One region of the Arthrobacter sp. P4_H3 genome, then DNA from elsewhere that is predicted to be linked to it. Evidence: riboswitches for the same ligand, from Rfam matches in the RefSeq annotation. Region 1 holds a riboswitch; the other holds the start of a gene.
The links. Region 1 has a riboswitch for S-adenosylmethionine ahead of AC1DRE_RS04165 (aminotransferase class V-fold PLP-dependent enzyme). Riboswitches for the same ligand answer to the same signal wherever they lie in the genome.
Positions count from the first base shown of each region.

Region 2: it holds a riboswitch for S-adenosylmethionine, as region 1 does, so the genes downstream of both, metX (homoserine O-acetyltransferase MetX) here and AC1DRE_RS04165 (aminotransferase class V-fold PLP-dependent enzyme) in region 1, are expected to answer to the same signal.

Region 1 is NZ_JBFUKK010000002.1:178,341-184,911, reverse strand. Features, by position in the region: gene AC1DRE_RS04190 (sigma-70 family RNA polymerase sigma factor) at 1-55, opposite strand, end outside; gene AC1DRE_RS04185 (DoxX family protein) at 419-967, shown strand; gene aroA (3-phosphoshikimate 1-carboxyvinyltransferase) at 974-2,350, shown strand; gene rsgA (ribosome small subunit-dependent GTPase A) at 2,340-3,455, shown strand; gene hisN (histidinol-phosphatase) at 3,567-4,379, shown strand; SAM riboswitch class IV at 4,573-4,686, shown strand; gene AC1DRE_RS04165 (aminotransferase class V-fold PLP-dependent enzyme) at 4,721-6,148, shown strand; gene AC1DRE_RS04160 (class I SAM-dependent methyltransferase) at 6,212-6,571, shown strand, end outside.
Region 2 is NZ_JBFUKK010000011.1:182,121-188,691, reverse strand. Features, by position in the region: gene AC1DRE_RS16065 (bifunctional o-acetylhomoserine/o-acetylserine sulfhydrylase) at 1-1,177, shown strand, start outside; SAM riboswitch class IV at 1,316-1,431, shown strand; gene metX (homoserine O-acetyltransferase MetX) at 1,444-2,622, shown strand; gene AC1DRE_RS16055 (MFS transporter) at 2,794-4,176, shown strand; gene AC1DRE_RS16050 (alcohol dehydrogenase catalytic domain-containing protein) at 4,183-5,178, shown strand; partial or broken gene AC1DRE_RS16045 (LysR family transcriptional regulator) at 5,147-6,040, opposite strand; gene mmsB (3-hydroxyisobutyrate dehydrogenase) at 6,183-6,571, shown strand, end outside.

The DNA of each region.
Region 1 (6,571 bases):
CGTCGTTTCCGGCAGCCTCATATATGGCCGCAACGGCCGGGTCAATGGTGCTCATTGCCTTCAAGTCTACTGTGACGCGTCCGGCAGCTCCCGGCGGGAGTCCGCCGGCTTCGCCGTCGCCTCCGGGGAACTCCAACGGAGCGAGGACTTCCACGCTGTCCCTAACCAATGTCAAGCTCCATCTCCGCTCCGTGTCCTTACTGTGGGGGCCCTTGTTGTTAACGCCCCGCGCTGACGCTGGAGCGAGCAACCGCCCGGTGTCCGCAAACGTCCCAAGGCCGCGCCCATGCGCGGCCCCTGACTCCTTGGGACCTGCTTTTCACAACCACGTCCGGCGGGCAAATATTCCGCAAAAGTGCAAGACTAGAACCGGTTCCCCCGCAGAAGTTCCGCGGCTCGTCCACCCAGGAGGAAATTCATGTCCTTAGTCCGTTTTCTCGCCCGGCCCATGCTGGCTTCCAGTTTCGTCCTCGCCGGCCTGGACAAGCTCAAGAACGCGGATGACACTGCGACGCAGTTGTCCCCCCTGCTGCGGCGTGCGGCGGACACCCTCCCGTTCGCCACGAACGAAAAGGTGCTGGCCCGGGTCATCGGTGGCACCCAGGTGGGCGCCGGCGTGCTGTTCGCCCTGGGCAAGTCAGCCCGGCTCGCCGCCTCCGTGCTCGCGGTTATTTCAGTTCTGAATGCCTACGTCGAGTGGCGCAGCGCGGATATCACGTCCAAGGCAGCACGGGACGCACGCCGCACGCAGCTTCTCAAGAACGTCACGCTCACTGGCGGCGTGCTGCTGGCCTCCGTGGACACCGCCGGCACGCCGAGCCTGGCCTGGCGGGCCGAACACCTGGCCGCTGATGCCCGCAAAGGTGCCAGCCACCTGACGTCGGACGTTCGCAAGACCACCGGCAAGCAACTTAAGAAGGCCGACAAGGCCGTCCGCAAGGCCGTGGACCACGCAGTGAAAGCATAGGCACGAATGACAGGCACTGCCCCCACCACCCCGGCTCCCTCAGCACCCGCGGATGGAACCCACTGGCCCGCACCGTTCGCTGACACACCGGTAAACGCGACGGTTACCGTCCCGGGCTCCAAGTCGCTGACCAACAGGTACCTGGTCCTTGCTGCCCTGGCCGACGGCCCGTCACGCCTCCGTGCACCCCTGCATTCGCGCGACTCCGCGCTGATGATCCAGGCCCTGCGCCAGCTGGGAGCCGGTATCCGTGAGGTCCCGGGGGACGGCTCGTTCGGGCCCGACCTGGAGATCACGCCGCTCAGCCCGGACGCGGCGGCGGCCGGTACCGCGATCGACTGTGGCCTGGCCGGAACCGTGATGCGGTTTGTCCCCCCGGTGGCTGCGCTCCGCAACGGCGCCACCGTTTTCGACGGCGATCCGCACGCCCGCAAGCGGCCCATGGGCACCATCATCGAGGCACTGGCTGCACTCGGCGTTGAGGTCACTGCCGCCGACGGGACGAGGCCGACGTCGCTTCCCTTCGTAGTGGAAGGCACGGGCGAAGTGCGCGGCGGCCACCTGGTGATTGACGCGAGCGCATCATCGCAGTTCGTGTCGGCACTGCTCCTCGTGGGTGCGCGTTTCACCGAGGGCCTGCACCTGGAGCACGTCGGCAAGCCCGTGCCGAGCCTGGACCACATCAACATGACCGTGGCCGTTCTGCGCGAAGTCGGCGTGTCCGTCGACGATTCCGTCCCGAACCACTGGATCGTGGCACCCGGCTCCATCCGGGCGTTCGACCGCCGGATTGAGCAGGACCTGTCCAACGCCGGTCCCTTCCTCGCCGCGGCGCTGGCAACCGGCGGCACGGTCCGCATTCCCAACTGGCCGGCCCCCACCACACAGGTGGGCGATCTTTGGCGCAGCATCCTGGCAGAGATGGGTGCCGCTGTCACGCTGGAGAACGGGACACTCACCGTCACAGGCGGCCCCGAAATCAAGGGCGCGGACTTCGCCGACACCAGTGAACTGGCGCCCACAGTGGCCGCCTTGTGCGCGCTGGCCACCGGCCCCTCACGGCTCAGCGGCATAGCGCACCTCCGGGGCCATGAGACGGACAGGCTTGCCGCCCTCGTCACCGAAATCAACCGCCTGGGCGGTGATGCCGAGGAAACAGCCGATGGCCTGGTGATCCGGCCCGCGAAGCTCCACGGCGGCGTCGTCCACAGCTATGCTGACCACCGCATGGCCACGGCGGGGGCAATCCTGGGCCTCGCCGTCCACGGAGTCGAAGTCGAAGACATCGGCACCACATCCAAGACCATGCCGGACTTCCCGCAATTGTGGGAAGCCATGCTGACGCAGCTTGGCCGGCAGACGGAACAGGCCAGTGGGGCGTAGCACCGGTTCCTGGGACGAGTCCGATATCCGGATCCGCCCCAATAAGAAAGGCACCCGTCCCCGGACCAAGGACCGGCCCAGCCATGACGACGCCGTCACCGGTCGCATCATCACCGTGGACCGCGGCCGCTACACGGCTGTGGTGGGCGAGGATACCGGCAACGAACGCATTGTCATCGCGGCGCGGGCGCGCGAATTGCGGCGTTCGCCGGTGGTGGCCGGTGACTTCGTGTCCCTCGTCGGCGATGTCTCCGGCGAGCCGGACACCCTTGCCCGGCTCGTGAAGATCCAGGACCGCCACACTCTCCTGCGGCGCAGCGCCGATGACACCGACCCGATCGAACGGGCGGTGGTTGCGAATGCCGACCAGCTCGTGGTGGTCGTGGCCGCGGCCAATCCCGAACCGCGCACCGGTTTTATTGACCGCGCCCTGGTGGCGGCCTACGACGCCGGGATCGAGCCGCTGCTCCTCGTCACCAAGGCGGACGTCAAGGATCCCACCGAACTCCTGTCCAACTACCGGCACCTGGACTTCCCCGTGATCATCAGCAGGACCGCCGATGCGGCCGCCTCGGGAATCGATGCGCGCTCCGATGACGGGCTGTCCGCCCGGCTCGACAGCGACGCCGTGTCGCAGCTGCGCACCCACCTCGACGGAAAGGTGACGGTCATGCTTGGCCATTCCGGCGTGGGGAAGTCCACCATGGTCAACGCCCTGACCGGCGCAGAGCGCGCTACCGGAGGCGTCAACGCCGTCACCGGGCGGGGACGGCACACGTCGTCGTCGGCACTGGCCCTGCGGATCAGTGACGCGCCCGCCGGGAGCTGGATTATCGACACCCCGGGCATCCGGTCATTCGGCCTCGCCCACGTGGACCCGGACCGGATCCTCCGGTCCTTTCCCGATCTCGAACCCGGCACGGACGCCTGCGAACGCGGCTGCAAGCATGATTCCTCCGCCGTTAACTGCGGAGTGGACGCCTGGGTGTCCGAAGGGCACGCAGGGCCGTCCGGCGCAGCACGGCTGGCGTCACTGCGCCGTCTGCTCGGCACCGATCCCCGGATGGAAGCGCAGGAAGCCAAGGAACTCGGCATTGTTTCGTAGCGCCGTTTCGCCGCCTGTGCCAGGGGCCCCGCCGCGGGGCGGGTTCCCGGGCAGCACGGTGCAGGACGTGGCCTCCCAGCCAGCCGGCCGCAGAGACGGTAGTTTGGAAGCATGACCCAACCCGCTTCGAGCTACAACGATGACCTGCGCCTCGCCCATGTCCTGGCCGACTCTGTTGACTCCCAGACCATGAGCCGTTTCAAGGCGCTGGATCTTCAGATTGAAACCAAACCGGATCTTACCCCGGTCACGGATGCTGACAAGGCAGCTGAAGAATCCATCCGCGGACAGCTCTCGCGCTCCCGCCCGCGCGACGCCGTCCTCGGTGAAGAGTTCGGCAGTTCCGGGCATGGTTCCCGCCGCTGGATCATCGATCCGATCGACGGCACCAAAAACTTCGTCCGTGGTGTGCCTGTCTGGGCCACCCTGATTGCCCTCGTGGATGAGGGCGAACCCGTGGTTGGCCTGGTCAGCGCGCCGGCACTGGGCAAGCGCTGGTGGGCCGCGAAGGGCGCCGGCGCCTACATGGGGCGGTCCCTTGCTGCGGCCACGCGGCTGAAGGTCTCGAACGTGTCCGAGCTTTCGGACGCTTCACTCTCCTACTCGAGCCTGGGCGGCTGGAAGGAACGCGGCAACCTCAACGAGTTCCTCGGCCTCACCGAGGAGGTTTGGCGGACCCGCGCCTACGGCGACTTCTGGTCCTATTGCATGGTGGCCGAGGGATGCGTGGACATCGCCTGCGAGCCGGAGCTGAACCTCTACGACATGGCCGCGCTGGTGCCGATTGTCACCGAAGCGGGCGGCCGCTTCACGTCCTTGGAGGGAGTGGACGGCCCCTTCGGCGGAAACGCCCTGGCCACCAACTCGATCCTCCACTCCGAAGTCCTCAAACGGCTGAACCCGGACCTCGACGACCTCCTCTGACGCGTGCCCCGCACTGGAACACGGTGCGGACGCATGGACGGACTGCAGAATAAACGACGGCGGACACCCCTCCCAAGTGGGTGTCCGCCGTCGTTTATTCGGCCGGAACCCGCTTCTCCAGGCATGCGTAACAAACGGCTTAATAATTGGCGTGGCTTTCCCGCGGCGCCGCGAATGTCCTAATCTCGAAACAGGTCACGAGTGCCAGCGCGAAACCCCGGTTTGCTGGCCGGCAACCCTCCATTCGCGGTGGGGTGCCCCGGGTGACGACCAGGCCGGTCCGGAACGGACCCGGCAAGCGCGGATCCCCGGAGTGAGGGGTCCTTTACAGTGAGGTCCCCATGACTACTGCCACTTTCCCCGCAAACCCCGGAACCGCGTCCGCGACGGCCGCAGGCCTCCTGGACGAACGCTTCACCATTGCCAAGCGGCCGCTCTCGGCCGTCACCGGCGCCGAGATCCAGGCACCGCTGATCCAGGGGGGCCACGTCCGCTACGCGAACCTGGACTATGGAGCGTCCGCTCCGGCCCTGTCCGTCGTATCGGCCTACCTGAACGAAATCCTGCCGTACTACGCCAGCGTTCACCGCGGCGCCGGCTACGCCTCGCAGATCAGCACCTCAGTGTACGAAAACTCCCGGAACATTGTCCGCGCATTCGTCGGCGGCAGGACTGACGATTCCGTCATCTTCACCAGGAACACCACGGACTCCCTGAACCTGCTGGCGGGCTGCCTGCCCGTGGCGGACGGCCGCCACACCGGTGAGGTGCTGTATCTCGACATCGAACACCACGCCAACCTGCTCCCCTGGCAGGGCGTCCCGCACCGCAGCGTTGTTGCCGCTCCCACGCTGAGCGCCACGCTCGAGAACCTGCGCTCCGAGCTCAGCCAGGGCGACATCAGCCTGCTGGCCGTCACGGGAGCCTCCAACGTCACCGGTGAAATCCTCCCCGTCCGCGAGCTGGCCGCGCTGGCCCACGAACACGGCGCAAGGATCGTCGTGGACGCGGCGCAGCTGGCCCCGCACCGCCGCATCGACATCGCGGCGGACGACGTCGACTACCTCGCCTTCTCCGGCCACAAGCTGTACGCACCGTTCGGCTCGGGTGTCCTCGTGGGACGGCCGGACTGGCTCGACGCCGGCACGCCCCACCTTGCAGGCGGCGGAGCCGTCCGTGAGGCCCGGCTGGACTCCGTCAGCTGGGCCACCGGACCGGCCCGGCATGAGGGCGGGTCGCCCAACGTGCTGGGTGCAGCCACGCTGGCCCGCGCCACGCAGGTCATCGGTGCGCTGGACCAGGAGCTGTGGCACGCGCACGAGACCGCCATCAGGTCCTTCCTCGTTGAAGGCCTGCGGAGGATCGACGGCGTTACGGTCCACCAGATCTTCAGCGACACCGACCAGGCAACGGACACCATCGGCGTGGTCAACTTCTCGGTCGAGGGCTACGACGCGGGCCTCGTGGCCGCCTACCTGTCCGCGGAACACGGTGTTGGCCTCCGCGACGGCCGCTTCTGCGCCCACCCGCTGCTCAAGCGCTTGGGCCTTCCGTCCGGTTCGCTGCGGGCAAGCTTCGGCGTCGGATCCAGGCTGGAGGACGCCCAGCGCCTGCTGGCCGGCATCGAGGAACTCCGCCGGACCGGTCTCGGCTGGGACTACGTGGTGGACTCCGGACGCTGGGTGCCGGCCAACGACACCCGCAGCTACCCGGACTGGGCACCCAACACCCCCGGCACCGCGGGAGCCGCGCCCTGCACCGAAGACTAAGGGCCCGGCGTTTGCGGTAAATTCGAGGGGTAAGTAATCCAGCCTGCCCGAAGGAGACTGCACGTGGCACGGGGAGGCCCCAAACTGCACCACCGCCGCCGGTACGAACTCGGACAGAGCTTCCAGGACGGCGGTGAGCATTATGACCGTGTCCGTCCGGGTTATCCTGCCGATTCGGCGGACTGGCTGATCCGAAGCGCCGGCGGGACAGCCGGGGCCGCCAACGCCGCTGACATTGGAGCCGGGACGGGCAAATTCACTGCCTTGCTGGTGCAGCGTGGTCTCACGGTCTCCGCCGTGGACCCCTCGCCGGACATGCTCGCCCAGCTGCGGCTTGCGCTGCCGGGAGTTCCCGCGGCGGAGGGCACCGCAGAGGCGACCGGACTCGCGGACGGTGCGTTCGACGTCGTAAGCGTTGCCCAG
Region 2 (6,571 bases), on a different contig from region 1:
TGCGCTGGCCGAGCTTGCGCCCATTTACACGCGGATCGGCAACCCCACCCAGGACGCCGTTGAACAGCGCGTGGCCAGCCTCGAAGGTGGCCTGGCAGCCCTCCTGCTCAGCTCGGGTCAGGCTGCCGAAACGTTCGCGATCCTCAACGTCGCCGAAGCCGGCGACCACGTGGTGGCCAGCCCCAGCCTCTACGGCGGCACGTACAACCTGCTGGCCCACACCCTGAAGAAGTTCGGCATCTCCGTGACGTTCGTGGAGGATCCGGACAACCTGCAGCAGTGGAAGGACGCAGTCCGGCCCAACACCAAGCTGTTCTTCGCCGAGGTGGTGTCCAACCCCCGCCAGGACGTCCTGGACATCGAGGGGGTCTCGCGCACCGCCCATGAAGCGGGCGTGCCGCTGATCGTGGACAACACGCTGTCCACGCCCTACCTCATCCGGCCGCTGGAGTGGGGCGCGGACATCGTGGTCCACTCGGCAACGAAGTACCTTGGCGGCCACGGCAGTGCGATCGCCGGAGTGATCGTGGACTCGGGCAACTTCGACTTCGGCAAGGATCCGGACAGGTTCCCGGGCTTCAACACCCCGGATCCCACCTATAACGGACTCGTGTACGCGCGGGACCTCGGGGCGGAGGGTGCCCTGGGGGCGAACCTCTCCTACATCCTCAAGGCGCGGGTCCAGTTGCTGCGCGACCTGGGCTCGGCCGTTTCCCCGTTCAACGCCTTCCTCATCGCCCAGGGCCTGGAAACCCTCAGCCTCCGCGTTGAGCGTCATGTTGCCAACGCAGTGAGCGTCGCCGAATGGCTCGAAGCACGGTCCGACGTCGAATCCGTCGCCTATGCGGGGCTGCCGTCCAGCCCCTGGTTCGAGCGCGGCCGCAAGTACGGGCCCAAGGGCACCGGCGCCATCGTCTCGTTCAACATCGCCGGCGGGGCCGAGGCCGGCAAGCGGTTCGTGGACGCCCTGGAACTTCACTCCCATGTGGCGAACATCGGTGACGTGCGCTCCTTGGTCATCCACCCGGCGTCGACCACGCACAGCCAGCTGACAGCCGAACAGCAGGCTGTCGCGGGCGTGACGCCGGGTCTGGTCCGGCTCTCCGTGGGGCTGGAGCACATCGATGACATCATCGCCGACCTCGACGCCGGGTTCCGCGCCGCCAAAGGCGCCTAACGGAACGGCGGCGGCTGCCCTGGAAGGACCTGCCGCCGCCGTGCTGACCCAATATGACTCCCGGCGCCTCGACGCCGGGAGTCATATTGGTGTCACAATCTTCGCCATTGCCGGGACGCATTTCGTAGACTCACTACAGGTCATGAGTGCCAGCGACAGCCCCGGCTTGCTGGCCGGCAACCCTCCTTACGCGGCGGGGTGCCCCGGGTGAAGACCTGGCCTGCCGGCCAGTTGGCGGCGGGCAAGCGCGAAGAAGAGGTCCTCAGATGACGATTGCCGTCACCCGCAGCGGTGTACCCGAAACAAACGTCCGCGCAGCGGACACCAGCACAGATGCCAACGCAGTTCCCGATGACACCGCACCCGATGGCACCGTCAAGTTCCTGAGCATCGGCGGCCTTGACCTCGAAGCCGGAGGGCACCTGCCCGATGTCACCCTCGCCTACGAAACGTGGGGCACGCTGAACCCGGACCGCTCCAACGCCGTGCTGGTGCAGCACGCACTGACCGGCAGCACCCACGTGACAAGGGGAGCCAGCGACGAGGAAGGCTGGTGGGAGCAGCTTGCCGGCCCGGGCGCGCCGGTTGATACGGACAAGTACTTCGTGATCTCCATCAACATCGTGGGCGGCTGCTATGGCTCCACCGGCCCCTCCACTCCTGCCCCGGACGGGAAGCCGTGGGGCTCACGCTTCCCGCTGGTCACCCTGCGGGACACGACGGCGGCCGAGGCCCGGCTGGCAGACGCCCTGGGCATCCGGAGCTGGTACGCGGTACTGGGCGGATCGATGGGCGGCGCCCGCGCCCTGGAGTGGGCCGTCAGCTTCCCGGACCGGGTCCGGCGCTGCGGCGTGATTTCCATTGGCGCCAGCAGCACCGCCGAGCAGATCGCCTTTGCCCAGGCGCAGACCCTCGCCATCCGCCAGGACGTCAACTTCAACGGCGGCGACTACTACGGCGGCCCCGAGCCGGAAGCCGGCCTGGCCCTTGCCCGCAGGATTGCGCACATCACGTACCGCTCCGCGAACGAGTTCGAGACCCGCTTCGGCCGCAGTGCCCAGGGCGGCGAAGCACCGCTCCAGGCAGTCTCGCTGGGGGACCGCGGACGCTACCAGGTGGAGAGCTACCTGGACCACCAGGGCACCAAGCTGGTCCGGCGGTTCGATGCCAACAGCTACATCGCCATCACCGAAGCGCTCATGAGCCACGACGTGGTCCGGGGCCGCGGCTCGCTCAAGGAAGCGCTGGCACAGTCCACGGCGGAGTTCTTCATTGCCGCCGTGGACACTGACCGGCTGTATTTCCCCGCCCAGTCCCACGAACTGGCGGCTGCGCTCCCGGGTGACGTGCCGGTCCACGTGATCGAGGCGCCCATCGGCCACGACGGATTCCTGACCGAGATCGGCCAGCTCAACACCCAGCTTCGGCAGAACTTCTTCGCGTAGCCCGCCGGCTCAATGTGCATTTATGCAGAGCTGTCCTGCAGAAAACGGCGTTGAGCCTGCGGCAATGTGAGCCCATACTCTAGGGGACCGACGCGTTGGTGGTGCACATCACACGCGTCCGCTACGGAATGGTCCACATGGTGTCGACGGAGACGCCGAAGGAGTTCACAAATGAGCACGCAAAACTCTGCCGCAGGGCGCACGGATGAGACTGACGTCAAGGCCTCCGGGCTGAAGAAGGTGGTAACGGCCTCGATGGCCGGCACCGTTGTCGAATGGTATGAGTTCTTCCTTTACGCGTCCGCGGCCACCCTGGTCTTCGGCAAGATGTTCTTCCCCAATTCCGGTACGGAACTGGACGGGATCATTGCCGCCTTCGTCACGTACGCGGTGGGCTTCGTGGCCCGCCCCATCGGCGGCATCGTCTTCGGCCACTTCGGCGACAAGTTCGGCCGCAAGCAGCTTCTCCAGCTGAGCATCGTCCTGGTGGGCGTCTCCACCTTCGCCATGGGCTGCCTGCCCACCTTCGCCCAGATCGGCTACTGGGCTCCGGCCCTGCTGGTGTTCCTGCGCTTCGTGCAGGGCTTCGCGGTCGGCGGTGAATGGGGCGGCGCCGTGCTGCTCGTGGCCGAACACAGCCCCAGCAAGTCGCGCGGATTCTGGTCCAGCTGGCCGCAGTCGGCCGTTCCCATGGGCAACCTCCTGGCCACCGGCGTGCTGTTCACGCTGTCCTCCACGCTGTCCTCCGCCGACTTCCTCGGCTGGGGCTGGCGCGTGGCCTTCTGGCTGTCCGCAGTGATCGTCATCGTGGGCTACTACATCCGCACCAAGGTCCAGGATGCCCCCATCTTCCTCGAGGCCCGCAAGGAAGCCACCGTGGAAAAGAAGGGCTACGGCGTGGCCGAAGTGTTCCGCCGCTACCCGCGTGGTGTGTTCACCGCCATGGGCCTGCGGTTCGCGGAAAACATCCTGTACTACCTCGTGGTCACGTTCTCCATCACGTACCTGAAGGTCGTGGTCCAGACAGACACGTCCAGGATCCTGCTGCTCCTGCTCGTGGCACACTTCATCCACTTCTGCGCCGTGCCGATGGTCGGGAAACTGTCGGACGCCTTCGGCCGCCGCCCGGTATACATGGCCGGAGCGATCCTCGGCGGCACCTGGGGCTTCTTCGCCTTCCCCATGATGGATACCGCCAATGACCTGGTCATCCTCGCGGCCATCACCATCGGACTCCTGTTCCACGCACTGATGTACGCCGGCCAGCCGTCCATCATGGCCGAGATGTTCCCCACCCGGATGCGGTATTCGGGCGTATCACTGGGCTATCAGGTCACCTCGATCGTGGCCGGTTCGCTGGCGCCGATCATCGCCACCGCACTGCTCAGCAGCTTCAAGTCCTCCACCCCGGTGGCGCTCTACCTGCTGGGCGCCTGCATCGTGACGGCGGTCTCTGTGTACTTCCTCAAGGAGACGCGCGGCATTTCCCTCCACGATGTCGACGCCGCGGACGCGCAGGGCACGGCGGACCTCCTGGCCGCGGCGAAGAAGTAGTCACCTATGCGGGCAGCAGTCCTCTACTCCACGGTTCCCGCCGGAACCGGCTACACCGAAGCCCGTCCGCTGCTGATCCAGGAACTGGACCGGCCCGAACCGCGGCCCGGCGAGCTCGGCGTCGCCATCACCTACTCCAGCCTGTGCCACTCGGACCTTTCGGTGGTGGACGGCTCCCGCGTCAGGCCACTGCCGATGGCGCTCGGCCATGAGGCCGTGGGGCGGGTGGTGTCCGTCGGCGAGGGCGTCGACGACGTCTCCGAAGGCGACCACGTGGTGCTGGTCTTCGTCCCCAGCTGCGGAAACTGCCGGGCGTGCCGCGCGGGCCGCCCGGCCCTGTGCCACCGCGCCGCGGAGGTCAACGGTTCAGGCGACCTCCTGCACGGTGAGGCGCTGCTGCGGACTCCGGCAGGGGAGCGGATCAACCACCACCTCGGGGTGTCGGCCTTTGCGGACTATGCCGTGGTGGCCCGGGAATCCGTCGTGGTGATCGGCGACGACGTCCCGGACACCGTTGCGGCTATGTTCGGCTGCGCCGTGCTCACCGGAATGGGGGCTGTGCTGAACACCGCGGCGGTCACTGCCGGGCAGTCGGTGGCCGTTTTCGGACTCGGCGCCGTCGGGCTCTCCGCCGTGATGGCGGCATCCCTGGCCGGTGCCGCCGCCGTCATTGCCATCGACCCCAACGAAGGCAAGCACCATCTGGCCCTGGACTGCGGCGCTACGGCCGTGGGCACCCCGGGCGACGCGGCGCGGCTGGTCGGTGAGGCGGCAGGCGACGGCGTGGACGTCGCCGTCGAGGCCGTGGGGTCCGCCGGGGTGATCGCATCGTGCCTGGACCTCATAACGCGCGGCGGCGCCGTCGTCTCGGTCGGGCTGCCGAAACCGTCCGCGGAGCTGACGGTGGGGGCCCTGCAGTTCGCAGGTGCCGGGAAGCGGCTGCTCGGTTCCTACATGGGTGATGCCGTGGGATTTCCTGGCGGCCTGACACTTCCGCCTTGAGCGCCTCCACCACGGCCCGGACGGACGCCGAGCGCAGCGACTCCGGACGCGCCACCGCCCAGATGGGGAGCTGGCGCTGGAACAGCTCGGGCAGCACCGGCACGAAGTCCGGGTTGTCCGCCACCATGAAGTTCGGCAGCAGGCCGATGCCCGCGCCGCGGCGGACAGCCTCCACCTGGGCGAACACACTGGTGGCCTGGAAGCTGGATTTGGGGGCGGGCAGCTGCGAGGACCGGTGCCCCAGCTCCGCGACCTGCAGTGCCGACTCAACGTAGGACACAAAGCCGTGGTCCCGGACGTCGTCCAGAGCGGCAGGCAGCCCGCGGGAGCGGACATAGTGCGGGCTGGCGTAGAGCCGCAGGAAATAGTTGGTGAGGAAGATGGGTTGCGCGTTGGTGACTTCCATCCGGCCCACCACCACTTCCAGGTCCACGCCGGAGCGGTTCTGGCTGACCTTGCGGGTGGCGCTGAGCATCTCGACGTTAAGCAGGGGGTTGTCCTGCTGCAGGCGGACCAGCGCCGGAGCGACGAATTCCGCCCCGAACCCGTCGGAGGTGCTGATCCGGACCAGCCCGGAGAGCGACGCGTCGCCGTTGCTGAGGGCTCCAGCCAGCGACCCCAGGGTCGACTCGATCGCCTCGGCGGCTGCAACGGCCTGGCTGCCCAGTTCGGTCAGTTCCCAGCCGTGCGGGCTGCGCTCCAAGGTCCGTCCGCCCAGCTGCTTGTCCAGCGCCAGGATCCGGCGGGAAATCGTGGTGTGCGTGGTGCCCAGCGTCTCCGCGACGGCGTTGAACCGGCCCAGCCGGGCAACGGTCAGCAGGATCAGCAGGTCATCCGGACTCGGCAGCCGGTTCAAATCCATGGTTCAGCCTTTTCGGATCAGTGTGCATCAATGCACATGCCGTCTGTAATTTTTCCCCTTGATTGCACTGTAGCAGGGTGTGATGGTGGACACGGAACATCGGCCGGCATCGGCCGGCACACGAAGCAAAGGAGCTTTCGCCATGGCAGTAGTCGCTTGGATCGGTCTCGGGAACATGGGTGGGTCCATGTCGGCAAACCTGGTCAAGGCCGGGCATGACGTCCGCGGATTCGACCTCAACCCCGAAGCGGTGGCCGCCGCCGAAGCGGGCGGCGTGAAGCCCGCGGCGAGCCTTGCCGCTGCGGTGGACGGGGCCGACGTCGTGTTCACCATGCTGCCCAAGGGCGAGCATGCCCGTGCCGTGTACCTGGGCGAGGACGGCGTTCTGGCCCATGCCGATACCCGCACGCTGCTGGTGGATTCCTCCACCATCGATATCGCCTCCGCCCAGGCACTGCACGACGCCGCCGCTGCCGCCGGCTTCCGGTTCGTCGACGCCCCGGTCTCGGGCGGCATGAGCGGCGCGAAGGC